2 regions of the Planktothrix pseudagardhii genome follow, and region 2 is predicted to be linked to the other one. Evidence: riboswitches for the same ligand, from Rfam matches in the RefSeq annotation. Region 2 holds a riboswitch; the other holds the start of a gene.

Region 1 (7,940 bases), 3.6 Mb from region 2:
TAATCGATCAGGGTGTCCATACCAAATTTCAGAGCCTTGAGCAAAGGTAAAACCCACATTTTCATTGCCTGTAATGGCGCGAGTATTCCAAGGTTCTGCCACCATATAAGCTTGCATGGCGCCAATTCTAATATTGTTCACCATTTGAGGTGGGGGAATAATAATAATCCGAAATTCTTGGATCGGATCAACCCCAGCCGCCGCCGATAAATAGCGGGCAAAATATTCATAAATTGCCGAACTTAAGACAACTGCCCAGATGCGTTGTTCAGGAGGCAAAGCATCAAAATAGCCTCGAAAATCTCGCCCAAATTCCTCTAAATTGCCGTTATATTCATGCCAAGGACGCAAACCATAATCCCACATGGCTTTATTCATCGTCATGGCGTTTCCGTGGCGGTGAATGGTCATGGCGGCACACAAGGGGGCTTTTCGTGCACCTTCGGCTCCAATACGGGCGTTGGTAACAGCACCCGAAACGACGGGAGACGCATCTAAACGCCCGAAAATAATACCATCCCGGGAATTAGCCCAACTTGCCTCACGGGATAAGGTAACATTGAGTCCGTATTTGCGGAAAAATCCCTTTTCATAGGCAACAGCAAAAGGCGCGCAATCATTAACAGGAACGTAACCAACGGTAATATTGGGCTTTTCTAAGGTTTTGGGGTCAACAACGGGTTCAACGGCTAAGGCGGCTTCCGATAATTGGGCGGTGGGAGGTTTACCCACGTTGCAGGAATACAACGCCAGTCCCGTCGCCGTCAGTCCCATTGCGTGTAAAAATTGACGTCGGGTAGTCATATTGTTTTTGGATTTTGAATTGAACTTTTATGAAATTAAACTCATGCTTGTACGCGGTGATGAGTTACTAATGCTTGAATTTGACCTAAACCGTAATCGAGTAATAATCCGGTTATTCCGATTACAAATACGGCTAAGAATACCGAACTTAAATTCAAGCGATTCCATTGATCCCAAACAAAGAATCCAATCCCCACACCTCCGGTTAACATTTCCACCGCTACAATCACTAACCAAGCAATCCCTAAACTAATCCTTAATCCGGTAAAAATATAAGGTAAACTGGCGGGTAAAATGATTTTAATCACTCGTTTCCATTGAGGCATTTCTAACACTCTGGCTACATCTAAATAATCAGGATTAACGCTGGCAACTCCTAGTGCTGTATTGATAATAGTCGGCCATAAAGACGTAATAAAAATCACAAAAATGGCGGAGGGTTCAGCTAAGTTAAAAATGGCTAACGCAATGGGCAACCACGCCAAAGGAGAAACAGGTTTAAAAATTTGAACTAAAGGATTTAACGCTAAAAATGCAGGGCGTGACATTCCAATTAAAAACCCTAATGGAATTGCCACCACAGCCCCTAATAAAAACCCTAAGATCACTCGGCGTAAACTGGCAATTAATAGCCAACCTAATCCTAAATTACCCGGCCCTTTTCTGAAAAAAGGATTAGCATATTCTCGGCTATCGATTAAGGCTTCTAAAGGGGTTGGCATTAAGTCTGTGAGGAATGTTGCCGCAAACCACCATAGAAAAATTACCCCTAAAAATCCTAACGTTGGTAATAGAAACGTATCCCGAAATAAGATGGGCTTGGTTTTTTTCCACGCCATCTGTCCAGCGACTGCGAGAGTCGCAAGATTCAATTGTAAGAACATTAATTTTCCTCAGAGTCTAGGTCAGTGAATGCGAAGAAAAAGATACTGGCCTGGAACACTGAATCTCGTCAGATTATGAATAATTCTGACTGTTTCAGTCTCCTCCCAATGCCTACGGAGTTAGCTGACGGGCTGGGGTTGAGAGATACCCTTCTCTTTATTATTTATCAAAAGAGATTAGCCCCAAAAATTTGGTTCCCCCGCTCTTGCTGACTATCGCTAGTCAACAGCAAGACTCGGCTGACTTCTTCGCCATATTTGACTATGACGTTAACACATCGTTTTTAAAGTTGCAAGGGTAAAGTTGAAATTTGCTCTGAGTTCTAACGTATTTCTCTGGGATTTAAAAACAGAAATTCTTTCAGACTAAAGGTTTCAGCCCGATTTTAATTTTCCCCTGCAATAGCCGTGTTCTATCTTTAGAAATAAGTAATTGTAGGATTTCCTTTAAGCTTTAATAAATAGTTTGGATAGAAAATTACAACTCTTACCGAGGGTTTAAAGTGTTGAAGCTATTGCCAATATAATCATCAAAAATTGCACCCCTACTAATGAGATCATTCTTGGCTTCTGGTGAAATCCCTAGGTTCGATCTAAATTGAGTCTTTTTAACAATAGCTCCACTCAAGTTCGTGAGACTTAAATTAGCGAGATTTAGAGAGGCAAAACACAAATTAGCCAAACTTAAATTCGCTTGAAACAAATTTGCTCTCGTTAAGTTTGCTCGGCTAATATTACTTTCCACTAAATTTATTTTCGTTAAGTTGGCTTCACTTAAATTCGCTCCCATCAAGTTAGTTCCGCTTAAGTTCGCTCCCATCAAATTTGTTTTATTTAAGTTGGCTCGACTGAGGTTGGCTCCACTTAAATCCGCATAACTTAAATCAGCTTCACTGAGATTTGCTCCCATAAAATAAGCTTCACTGAGATTAAGTCCACTTAGGTTGACTCCTTTTAAGTTGGCTTGACTTAAATAAACTTGATTCAGGTCAGTTTCGATTAAATTGGCATTTCCTAAATAGACTCCACTGAGGTAAGCTTTACTTAAGTCTGCGCCACTCAGATTTGTGTAGCTGAGATAAGCTTCACTCAAGTCTGCTTCTCTGAGGTTTGCTGCTTTTAAATTGGTGTGAATGAGATTAGAGTTACTGAGGTTGGCTCCACTTAAATTTGCATTCTCTAAGTTGGCTCCCATTAAGTTAACACCACTTAAATTCGCTTGGCTTAAGTTGGCTTGACTGAGGTTGGCTTCAGTTAGGTTAACGCGACTTAAGTTGGCTTGACTCAGGTTAACATTTCTTAAGTCAGTTTTTGCCAAATTAAGACCCTTTAAATCAATACCCACTAAATCTTTTGTCAGGTCAATTCCGATGAGTTTTGCTAATTCTAATAAACTATCTGTGTTGGCATTAAAAAGGGTCTTAATATAGCTTTTTGCTTCTTCTTGAATCTGTTTGTCATTCATGGCTAAAACTCCATTATTTTTGAGTTAGATTTGATTTTATCAATCATTAATATAGTAGAATTCATTGTTATCATACCGAGCAAGATTAGGAGTGAGAGTTGAGGAAAGAGAAGCTCTTCTCTGTTTTAGCTGGAAACACCAAGCTTTTCTTTGATAGTGTTGAGGGTGTTTACCCGTTTGACTGTCCTTTGTTTATAGTTTGTGTTTTTTTTAATATAACATTATCTTCACTCATTTTAAAACGCCCTATCAAAACTTAAGAATTTTTGAAAAGATTTTTTAATAGAAATGGTAACGTCTTCCCGCAGTAACTCTTTTCCTGATCCCCGGTCAATATTTACCCGGTTGTCCCTCCTAAATTGTTCAAACTGGATTAATATTCTGAATCAAAATCAAGTCTTCTGGCTGCGATGAAACTTGATTCTATATCAGCTATAATATAATGAGAAAAGGTTCAACCCTTCTGGAATGTAGGGTGCGTCAGTGACAAACGCACACACCATTTCTCAACACCCAACCTCCAACCCCTGACAACCAGATTATGAATTTCCTAGAGAGTATCAAAATGGCAACTACAACGCTATTAGCCAATAAAATGCGAAGTAGTTTAACCATGTTAGGAATTATTATTGGGAATGCCTCTGTTATTGCCATGATTGGTATTGGAGAAGGAGCTCAGAAATTTGTCAATAATCAAGTGAATTCTTTGGGGCCAAATGTTTTATTTGTGTTACCTGGAAGTCCAGAATCTCAACGTCGTCCGGTATTTCCCCCCCAAAATTTAGTCTTAGAAGATGCAAGAGCGATCGCAGAACAAGTCCCATCTGTTGAACAAGTTGCTCCCTCTTTGAATGGCAGTGAATTAATGACTTATCGCAGTAATAATGCCTCGGCTGCGGTCGTCGGAACAACACCGGAATATTTATCGGTGCGGAATTTTGATATTGCTAAAGGTCGATTTATTACGGATTTAGACTTAAAACGTAATGAACAAGTTGTAGCATTAGGATCGGAATTAGCTCAACAATTATTTGGCAATGAAGACCCCATTGGTAAATCTGTTCGACTGCGAAATATGAGCTTACAAGTGGTGGGAGTCATGCAGCCAAAAGGCTCCAGTTTTGGCAGTAATGAAGATATGAATGCCTTTGTCCCCTTAACTACAATGGCGAATCGAATTATCGGGAATAAATCACCTTATGGAACTCAAGTAACGTTTATTTCCATTGCCATTGATAGCCAAGATAATATGGCTGCGGCTCAATTCCAAATAGAAAATTTACTGCGGTTACGTCATAAAGTGATTGATGAAGATGATTTTACCGTTCGTAACCAAAAAGATTTAATGAATATTTTGGGAAGTATTGCCGGAGCTTTAACCATTTTGTTAGCAGCAACCGCCGCCATTTCTTTGTTAGTGGGTGGGATTGGAATTATGAATATTATGTTGGTTTCGGTGACGGAAAGAACCCAAGAAATTGGCTTAAGAAAAGCGATTGGAGCCACCCAATCTGATATTTTAATTCAGTTTATGATTGAATCTGTAATTTTATCCGCCGCCGGGGGTTTAATTGGAACCTTGATTGGGGTGGGTGGTATTTTATTAGTAGGTGCGTTCACTCCTTTAGAAGCCGGAATTTCTACCGTTGCGATTGTAACAGCCGTTAGCATCTCTGGGGGAATTGGATTATTTTTTGGTGTTGTTCCCGCCAAACAAGCGGCTCAACTTGACCCTATTGTTGCTTTAAGAAGTGTTTAAGCTGTCAACATTAAATTATGAAAACATCAATTTCCACCCAACCAGAAAATCAAGATTTACAACCCAAACCTGTTATTATTCATTTAGAAAATGTTACCAAAGTTTATGGCATGGGTGATATTCAAGTTCAGGCGTTAAAAGGGGTAACTTTAACCGTAGAACAAGGAGAATATTGTTCTATTATGGGGGCATCGGGTTCGGGAAAATCAACGGCGATGAATATTATTGGTTGTTTGGATCGTCCCTCCACAGGTTCCTATTATTTGGATGGGGTGAATGTAGCGAAAATGTCAGAAAATAATTTAGCCAAAATTAGAAATATTAAATTAGGATTTGTGTTCCAACAATTCCATCTTTTACCGCAACTGAGTGCCTTAGACAATGTGATTTTACCGATGATGTATGCAGGAATTCCCGCCACAGAACGTCGAGAACGCGCTAAAGAAGCGTTAATTCGAGTTGGGTTAGAAAATCGGTTAAATAATAAACCCAATCAACTCTCAGGGGGTCAACAACAACGGGTCGCCATCGCTCGTGCAATTGTTAATCGTCCGGTGTTATTATTAGCAGATGAACCCACCGGGGCGTTAGATTCTCAAACGACTCAAGAAGTCATGGATATTTTTACAGAATTAAATGCCAGTGGAATGACCGTTGTAATGGTAACTCATGAACCCGATGTTGCCCGTCAAACTCATCGCATTGTTTGGTTTAAAGATGGGGAAGTAATTCATTCCCATCTTAAGCCCAATGATTTACACAGTGCTATTTTTTAATTTTTTTTAATCAGCTAGAATTTTACCGACAAACCGGATTTCTTCAAGAAACCCGGTTCTTCTGTCTAGGGATAAAATGGCTATATGTCTTATTTTAGACTTTTGTTCTTTTTCAACAGTAATCCTAACCCTAATCCGGTTAAAGCAAATACGGTACTGGGTTCAGGAACAGACTTAGAATTGAATTCTTTTTCAATAGTTGCATAAGCAGCATCCGCTATTAATTTGTGACCTGCCGTTGTCGGGTGGAAATCATCCCAGAATAAGTATTCATTAGGATTAGTACAACCGACTAACAAACATCCATTAGTAACATTTGTCAACCCGTACTTAGAAGGTTTTTTGATCACATCTTTGAACACGTTATTAACATCAAACAGGGCAATATTAGAATTAAATAATGATTGATTTAAGTCTTTGATTTCTTTTTTGAGTAAAGCATTATGAGCTTTAACTGTCTGTTGTAATTCATCGGCTGGAACTAATACACCACTACTTCCTAAAGGAGTTTTGCTTAAATCGGGTAAATTGCCAATTAAGAAATTTCTGGCACCGACACTATATAAACTATTGATTGCCCAAGATAAATTACTAACAACTTCTGTAGTATTCTTATTACCGTCATAGGTATAATCATTCCCTCCAGCCCAAAGAACATACAAACCATTGGGGTCAGCAGTTTGACCTTGTTGTAATAAGGGTTGAATAAAGGCTCCGATTTCTTGCTGTACACCGGGTAATGGAGGAAGACCAGGTTTCAGCTTATTAATAATGTTTGTACTTCCTGTAGTTGCTCCACCAAAGGCATAGTTAACCCCTTGGCTTGAGGTAATTCCACTGGTATAAGGAGTGGGGTTAAGTTCTAAATCCTCTGCTAAATACTCTGTCCAAATATCACCATTAGAAAAATGTCCTTGATAATAAGCTGCTGGAGGAGCAGGAATTAACCCACCCGTCAGATTAAACATATTACCGGGGTCACTTAAACTATCCCCAAAAATGTTAAGCTGTTGTGTATTTAAACTGTGATTATAGCATTACCTTTGTTTTTAAGTTTACGTCCCCATTTAATAGATAACTGTCCTTCATTTAAAAGCTGATGTAATAAACACTCTAGCTCATCAACTGATTTAAAGAGTCGATGAGCTATATATTCTTTAGCTGAATGCCAGACTAATTCAATTAAATTATAATCTGGACTATATGCTGGAAGAAATTCTAAATAGACATTCGGCATTTCTGCTTTAATTTTTTCTAGGTACTCTTCTTTTTTGTGAAAACTTGCATTGTCAAGAATAATCAGGATCTTAGCTCCTTTTTCTACAAATTCTTCTGCTTGATTTCCCGCTAATACCCATTCATAAATTAGCTCTTGATAAAAACTTTTTAACACTTGATAAAAATTATCTGCATTTCCTTTATCCAGAAATTCTACAAATCTTTTTTTATCCGAGTACCTCAATCCTCCCATCACATTAACTCTTCCTTTCCTCCTGTCTCCTCTAATCTGTTTCCTCTTCCCTTTTTTACACCAATTCTTTCTTTTTATCACTCTTAAATTAAATCCACTTTCATCCCAAAACCATACCTGTAATTGTTCTGGACTTTCTTTTGCTATTTTCAAATATTCTTCTATTTTATCTTTAAATAATTTTCTTTTTTCTGGATCTCTTTTCTCTTCTAAGCTATACTTTGCCCACAAATAAACATACTTTTTTTCCTTTAATATCTTTCTCACTTGTGAACTACTTAATTTGATTCCTGTGATTTGTTCTAAATAAGTTGCCAATCTTTCTCCTGTCCATCTCCCAAATTCATATCCTAATTCTTCCGGTTCTTTTTCTACTGTTTCTAATAATATCTCTATATATTTGTCTGTGGCTTTTCTATAATTTCCTTTCATTCTTTCATCTTTTAGGCTTTCTAATTTGTCAGGGTCTCCATGTACACACCAATAACATACTTTGTTTAATGAGCAGCCCAAAAACTTGGCAATTTCACTTTGCTTTTTACCATCATTTAGCAATAATAAAATCAAGATTCTTTCTCGGATTTGTCCATTTTCTTCCTCTTTCAATCTTTTCTGTAGTTTCTCTACTTGCTTTTCATTTAAATGATTTTTAGCAGGCATCTTTTGATTGATTTTTCTAAACTTGGTTTTTCATTATACCCTATTTAGATGCTTAACAGCTTATGCGCTTGTTCCTCCGTAATATCACGGGGGTTTTGTAAAGTTTAAGGAAAGCTATTGT
Region 2 (7,940 bases):
TTCTAGTTCTACTAAACTTAACGGATGAACGACCGCAGGAGGTTTTCCAGCAATGGCTAAGGCTAATTGTAATAATCCTTTTTGAGTGTTGGGATTGGCAACGGGAACCAAAACTCGATAGGATGGATTGATGGGTTGAGGACTAATGGCTTGAGGTTCAGGTTGAATCAAATCCAGTTTAATTAATTCTTTAGGATAGGTTCTTTCTAATAACGGTGAGGTCATAAAGGTTGTCACTAAAGCCATAATCACTAACATGGTGAATAGCAAGGGTGAAATTACCCCAAAACTTAAACCAATATTTAAAACAATCAGTTCAGTTAATCCCCTCGTATTCATTAACCAACCTAAAGCAGAAGCTTCTCGTTTATTAATGCCACTCACTCGGGCTGCGACATAAGTTCCCACATATTTTCCTGTAATGGCAACCACAATCACTAACCCGCATAATAACCATAATTCAGGACGATTGAGTAAGCCAATTTCTGTGCGTAATCCACTGTAAGCGAAGAAAATCGGGAGTAAGAAAATTAGAACAAAATCTTCTGTTTTTTCGGCGATTTCTCGGATTAAACCCGGATCTTTTGGCATGACTGCACCGACTAAAAAAGCCCCAAAAATTAAGTGAATTCCAATCAGTTCTGTAATTAATGCCGATGCTACCACTCCCATATAAATCCAAGCTAAAACCCATTGAGTGAGTCGTCCTCGGCGTTTATAATGAATGGAGAGTTTTTGTAAGAGCCAGCGTCCACCTGTTGCCATTAAAGTAATATAAAGAATTGAGGCCATAATGGTAGGAAATGCCCCGGATATACTATTGGTTCGGGTAACGGCGATCGCTAAGGCTAATAAACACCAGGCGGTGACATCATCTACGGCGGCACAAGTTAATGCTAAGGTTCCTAAACGGGTTCCTTGTAAATTATTTTCTGTAATAATTCGAGCTAGAACGGGAAAGGCAGTAATCGATAATGCTGAACCTAAAAATAAAGCAAAGGCTGTAAATGAAACACTATCGTTAGAAACAATCGGATACAGAATTAACGCCGAAGAAATGCCTAATGAAAAAGGAACAATAATACTAACATGAGAAACTAAAACTGCCGTTTCTATCTGTCCACTTAAATATTTAGGGTTTAGTTCTAACCCAATTAAAAACATGAAGAAAATCAGTCCAATTTCTGATAAAACATTTAAGTAGGATAAGGTTTCAGCCGGAAATAAAGCCGCCATCGCATCAGGGGCTATTAACCCTAATAAAGATGGCCCTAGCATAATTCCGGCAATAATTTCTCCAATGACTAAGGGTTGTTTAATGGCGCGACAAGCTAACCCCATTAATCGAGATAACCCAATCACTATTAAGACTTGCAAAAGAACTAAAATTGCAGGGTGCATAGTCAGCCTCAAATTGGAACAAAAAGAAAGTTAACAGGGATTAAGGATTAACCCCCGCACTCGTTAAATTTGTGGATAACCGATTTATGCTTTGATTCCCCAAAATCGGTAAACCTCAACACTCAGCCATCTGCATGACTATCGTACACCTTGGAAAGTGTGTCTTACCTCACGATTCAACACTCATAGGTTGAATGTTATTAAATAACAGAGCCTCGTTTTTTAGAATCCTGGTGAAGGCGATGACAAAAATTTTGCCACTCAACAGTCTTCTCTCACAGCCGACGGGGTTAGCTGACGGGCTAGGACTGAGAGATGTCCTTCTCGACAATAGTAAACAATCAAGATAAGCCCCTAAAAATGGTTCCCCCGTTCCAACTCCATTAAAAAAGAGTGGATTAGGCTGACTGACTCTACTTAAAAAGTCACCATACCATATTAATTGAATTTTGTCTATTCCTACTGATCAAAAATGCCCTGAACTCTACATTCAAGGCACTAAGGGTTCAATTAATTCGATGAAGTTAAGATAAAATCCGTTCAACCGTGGCGCGATAGGAATTGCTATCTAATCCATCCCCAGAATTAATAATACTTGGATCTAACAGTTGTTGCATGGCAGAAATGCGATCGCGGGTAGCGGGATGAGTGCTGATAATCGTTGGAGGAGACCCACTTTTTAATAATTTTGCCATAAAATCAACGGCTCCTCGTGGAGCATAACCTGCACGAATTAAAGTTGCTAAACCCATGCGATCAGCTTCATATTCAGCTTCACGACTTTTAGGACGGTTTAAGGCCAGTTCTACCCCAATTTGAACTAATTTATTTCGATCTACTCCGGCGACGGTCGCTACCCCCGCAGCAACAGCAGCTTGGCGCATTTGTTTAATCGCATGACGACCCCCAATATGTCCGATTTCATGGGCCATGACACTGGCTAATTCCGCTTCATTATCGGCGGCGGCAATTAACCCAGTATGAATATAAACAAACCCCCCCATTGTGGCAAAAGCATTGATATTACGATCCTCAATCACTTGAAATGTATAGGGAAGATTGGGGCGATCGCTGGCTTGGGCTAAACGTTGACCAATTTGATTAATATAGTTTTGAGCTTCTGGGTTCCGAAATAATTTAACTTGCTTGGTGAGTAATTCTTCATTAATTTGCTCTCCAATTGCTACTTCTTGACGGGCTGATAAATTCGATAATTGGATAATTTGAACTCCCCTAAAAATTAACTCTGGTAACGGAATTGCCCAACTATAGCAATCCTAAATAGGTTGTGGCAAAATCCCGTACATAAAAAGCTTGGGAAAATCAAAAATTTGCCCCTGAGCAAAAAACTCAAATAGCCACTTAACTACTTTAAAAGATGGGCATAAATGATAGAATTTTCTCACGAAATTTTTGGTTTGTAACCAAATATCTTCAACCGGATTTTGCTCCGGCGCATTAGGAGCAAAATTTACACAAGTAATCCGCCATTCTTCTTCCGATAAATTTTGATTAACTTGAGTTAAGTAATCTCGAAAGTTTTGAGAACAATGATAAGTGGCATTGTCCCAGACTATAGCCAACCTTTTCCCCGGATTTTGCTGTTGTAAATACTGGAGAAAGTCTACGGTATTTTCTGTATTGCCCGCCGCATAACCTTTGATAATAAATTCTTTCGTTTGGTAATCTAAAGCTCCATAATAAGTTTGCCTTTCTTTTTGATTTTTGATGGGAATTTCTATTCTTCGATCCGTCCTTCCCCAAACATACCCTAAAATATCTCCCCAAAGAAGATGACATTCATCAATCATAAACACTGTCAGCTTTCCCGCCCCTATTTCCTCTTTCCAACTCGCTAACTTTTTTTCAATTTCTTCCTTTTTCTCTTGGACTAACTGCTCATTTTTAGCCGGATTCTTTTTTTGGCTTTTTTTCCAACTGATGCGAGCCTCTTCCAGCAAGCTATAATAACTTTGATGGGATTGAAACACGACTCCATACTCCCTTTCTAACAAAACTTGTAAATCAGACAATCTTAACCAATCTCTTTCCCTTAATTCTTCAATAATTTTCTGTTTGTCTTCAGGGCTTAGATAACCTTTCCTTCCTTTATATTGAAGTTTTAAACTGTCTACTCCTTCCACAAGCACCCGATTTTTCCATTGGCTAATAAATCCTTGAGAAACTTGTAATAAGTCTTGAATTTCCCGGTAGGCTTTACCTTGTAATTTGAGTTTGACAGCGATCGCTCTTTTAATTTCTCTAGGATCTTTTGTCTGATTGATAAAATCGTCTATTTCGTCGATTATATTCATTTTCCGTTGCCAGCTTTGGGGGATTATTGCTAACCTTACATTTATTATAACTCATTTGGAAGTGCTATAGCAACCGTTGAACTTAATAAAATACTGAGGGTAACGGTTATTGAAATCAAAGGATACAACCAACGATGGCGCAAAGATCGGGTCATTGCAAAGCGTTTTAACATAGTGAGTGTGTGTGAGAATTCACAGGTTAGAGGTAGAAAATAAAAGTGGGAGTAGGCTTAAGCTCATAGACGCAGATTATAGAAACCGGGTTTCTAACCGTTATCTGTGAGTCTCCATCAAATTTTATGAAGAAACCCGGTTTCTGAGCTAAACTGACCAAGTAGCTAAATAAGCATCATTTCCCCCTAATGGATTAGGATTAATAGCATTAGTTGTTGTGGGAACAGAGGGTTGTGTTACCGTCCCAACAATCACCGCTTGACCCTTCGCAACGGTAAAACCATTTATAGTTCCTTTAGCGCCATCTGCATCACTTGTTTGGGTTAAGGGAGTCCAGAATTTTCGGACGGTATAATCGGAGGATAATCCTAATACTGCCATTTCTCCCAAGGTATAAGCACCAACGGGTTGACTATTAATGGTTTTAGTCGGACGATTTTGCAATTGAAATGCAGAAGATCCGCCTATATATACGTTACCAAATTCATCAGCCGTGATGGAATTCGGGGTAAAACTATTTGCTCCTGTGTTAGTTCGGGTGACAATAAATTGACCTTGATCTATTGTTCCCGTATTGGGATTAATTTTGCTATGGAATGTGAAAGAGCCTGCACCTGCACCGGAGAAATTATTAAAAGAATCTACATTAACCAGAGTGGTTAAAGGTTGGGTAATATTTTGACCATTGCGTTGAAAAACATTATTTCCGCCGTCGGTTCTTCCTAGGAAATAAAGTCCACCATCTTGACCAATAGTAATGCGTTCTCCCCGTGTATCTGCACCTAAATTTTGTCCGGTGACTTCAGCCGCAGTAAAGTTCCAGGTTTTCCATAATAAATTCAAGGAAGAATCAAACCCTCGTAAAAAGGGAGTTTGTAAGATACTGCTAACTTGATTATATCCCGTAACAAAGACTTGTTTTGTGGTAGGATCAATCGCAATATCCGCCGGATTAACATTAGTTCCTGTTAAGGTCGCACTCGTTAATAAGGTTCCCGTTGGACTCCATAATGTTACGGTATCGGTACTATTATTTAAGGTGGCAACTGTGCCATCATTTGCGATCGTTACTCGATTAAAACTGCCGGGTTGTTGCCATAAAACCGTATTAGCAGTAGGATTATAAACTTTAATTCCAAAATCCCCAACGGCGACAATTTCCCCACTATCTCGATCCACATCTAAATCATTAACAAGACCACCTAATGGGGTAGTTGATAAGGGGGAAGTATTGCCATTTTGTAAGCGTTGAATTTCTCCCACCCCGTTAAAATTACCCGCCACAATAATATTATTATCAACGGGCGAAATTTCTACTGATGCTGCACTATCACTTCCCGTTGTTCCCAAATAAGTTGCACTATTTAAGAGGAGATTATCGCTGGGATCATTATCAACAATTTGTAAGGTAGCTGTGTTTTGGGTTCCTAATGTTGCTGTTCCTGCGGTTAGAGTTAAGCCTAAATTAATAGTTTCTGTCGGTTCAAAAGCTGTATCATCAATCACCGGAATTGTAATTGTTTTTGAAGCGATATCTCCATCAGCAAATGTCACCGTTAAGGGAGTATTGTTATAATCTGAAGCAGCCGTTGCAGTTCCATCCGTTGGGGTAATTTGTGCTGTCACTAATCCGCTACTTCCTCCCGTGCGGTTAATCGTAATTCTGTTAATAGGTGTGCCATTTTCATTCACACTAAAATTTGCACGACTAAAGGAAATAATACCCGAATTTGCAATATCATTTTCTACAATTGTAACCGTAGAAGTGGCTGGCGTTCCTAATATTGCTCCTCCGGTAATATTACTCAAACTTAAATTAAAGGTTTCATTGCCTTCGACTAAAGTATCATCAAGGATATTCACCGTAAAAGTTTGATTAGTTTGTCCCGCAGCAAAGGTTAATGTTCCTGATGTTGCAGTATAGTCATTTCCGGGGATCGCATTTCCATCACTTGTGGTATAATTAATCCCAACAATTCCATCGGTTCCAACCGTTCTATTAACAGTAACGGTAGCAGTTCCCGCATTTTCATTAATATCAATGTTGCCAATACTAAACGCTAAGGTTCCAGGGTTTGTTAAGACATCATTGTCTAAAATTGTTAAGGTTGCAATCGATTGAGTTCCTAATACAGCATCCCCAATAATATTACCCAAACTTAAAGCAATCGTTTCATCTCCTTCAACTACAGCATCATCAACAATAGGAATGGTAACAATTTTAGGTGTTATATCTCCATCAGCAAAGCTAACAGAAATGGGGCTATTATTATAGTCATCGGGTGCGGTTGCTGTACCATTATTAAGGTTAACTGTAACTCCCACATTTCCCACACTATTTCCTGTCCGAGTTACACTCACATCGACTTGAGGTGTGCCATTTTCATTAACACTAAAGTTAGCCGCACTAAACCCTAAGACACTCAGAGGTGCTGGTGAGGGTGTGGGTACAGGGGTGGGGTCAGGGGTGGGACTCGGCGTTGGTATTGGGGTTGGTGATGGCGTTGGTGAGGGTGTAGGTACAGGGGTGGGGTCAGGGGTGGGACTCGGCGTTGGTATTGGAGTCGGTGATGGAGTTGGTGAGGGTGTGGGTACAGGTGTGGGGTCAGGTGTGGGACTCGGTGTTGGTATTGGAGTCGGTGATGGAGTTGGTGAGGGTGTAGGTATTGGGGTTGGGTCAGGGGTTGGTGATCGTGTAGGATCAGAACCGTTAAAAATAAAATCATCCGAACTGAGACTATTGCTATTTACATTTTTGAGAATTGCCAAATATTCATTAGAATTTTTATCTTGAATAATCGTATCATTTGCATAGTTTCCAGTTCCCTGAGTAATATTCAAATCACTAAAGGTCAAATTTTCTAATAATCCAATAGAATCTTGATTGAACGTAAAATCTTCAACAATATCAGCCTCAGTTATCGTAAATCCTCCCATCGTTTTACCCATATAAAATCGATCATTTCCCTCTCCACCTGTTACCATATCTGCACCCAAATCTCCATAAAGAATATCATCTCCTAAATCACCGAATAATTGATCATTACCATCTCCACCCGTAACGAAATCATTCTCTTTTCCCCCATAAATTCTATCGTTATCCTGATTTCCAAATAATGTATCTGCACCGCGATCACCCAATAAAAGATCATCTCCTTGATCACCAAAAATTAGATCAGAATCTTGACCCCCTGCTAAAGTATCGCTATCTTGACCACCATAAAGGCTATCATTTCCTTGATTACCAAAAATTTGATCGGCTTGTTGATTTCCTCCTAAAATATCATTCCCTTCTAAACCATAAACCGTATCATTTCCACCCAAAGCAAAAATATTATCCTGAAAGATTGTACCCATAATTAAATCAGCATTAGCGGTGGGTAAAGAATTTATTTCAGGAGTTGAATTTCTTCCCAGAGGAAGATTAAACCCTAACGAAGAAGATAAGGGTTGAGGATCGGGAACACTAACCAAAAACGGACTGAAGAGTAAATTTCCTGAATTAAAAGTGTCAAGACTCATAATCGAATTTTCCTCTCAAAGACTCAGAATGCCTATACCATTTATTCGAGATTCATCCTATTAATCAGGAAAATATTTAATTCAACTTGATTAAGAATATAAATAAGTAAAAATCCGTTAAATCCTCAGCTAGAGAGGGATCTACAAAAGTTTAAAGATGAGTTGTTGCGATCAAAAGTTACACAAATTAAATTATACTTTAAGATAATAATTAGGTTTTAAACGTGATTTAATATACATCATTTTTTGAGCTAACCGTATTTTTAAGGATACTGAGTTATCAATTGCATTGCCTATTCCTCAAAAATACTGATTTTATTAACCCTTTGTCTCAAAACTTGCTACTGATGACTGATAACTGATAACTGGTGACTGATAACTGATAAAATATAATCTTAGTGAAAGTCAGTCGTAAAACAATGATTAAACTTGATAGCAATCAATCCAGTTTAGAAAAACCAAGTTGGCAAAGTCAGTTAGATCGGTTTGTGGAAGCTCATCGCCCGGAATTAGCAGCTTTAGCTTGGG

What was found. Region 2 has a riboswitch for cyclic di-AMP ahead of NMK36_RS16690 (cation:proton antiporter). Riboswitches for the same ligand answer to the same signal wherever they lie in the genome.
Region 1: another riboswitch for cyclic di-AMP. It lies ahead of ntrB (nitrate ABC transporter permease); the one in region 2 lies ahead of NMK36_RS16690 (cation:proton antiporter).

What each region holds. Positions count from the first base shown of each region.
Region 1 covers NZ_LR882967.1:300,790-308,729, reverse strand. Annotated here, with positions in the region: gene NMK36_RS01250 (ABC transporter substrate-binding protein) at 1-804, opposite strand, end outside; gene ntrB (nitrate ABC transporter permease) at 846-1,688, opposite strand; cyclic di-AMP (ydaO/yuaA leader) riboswitch at 1,783-1,940, opposite strand; gene NMK36_RS01240 (pentapeptide repeat-containing protein) at 2,176-3,153, opposite strand; gene NMK36_RS01235 (ABC transporter permease) at 3,695-4,912, shown strand; gene NMK36_RS01230 (ABC transporter ATP-binding protein) at 4,930-5,688, shown strand; gene NMK36_RS01225 (SGNH/GDSL hydrolase family protein) at 5,778-6,689, opposite strand; gene NMK36_RS01220 (IS630 family transposase) at 6,707-7,819, opposite strand.
Region 2 covers NZ_LR882967.1:3,909,225-3,917,164, reverse strand. Annotated here, with positions in the region: gene NMK36_RS16690 (cation:proton antiporter) at 1-1,401, opposite strand, end outside; cyclic di-AMP (ydaO/yuaA leader) riboswitch at 1,667-1,816, opposite strand; gene NMK36_RS16685 (M48 family metallopeptidase) at 1,926-2,570, opposite strand; gene NMK36_RS16680 (IS630 family transposase) at 2,679-3,716, opposite strand; gene NMK36_RS28805 (hypothetical protein) at 3,761-3,889, opposite strand; gene NMK36_RS16675 (Calx-beta domain-containing protein) at 4,038-7,412, opposite strand; gene ccmS (beta-carboxysome assembly chaperone CcmS) at 7,832-7,940, shown strand, end outside.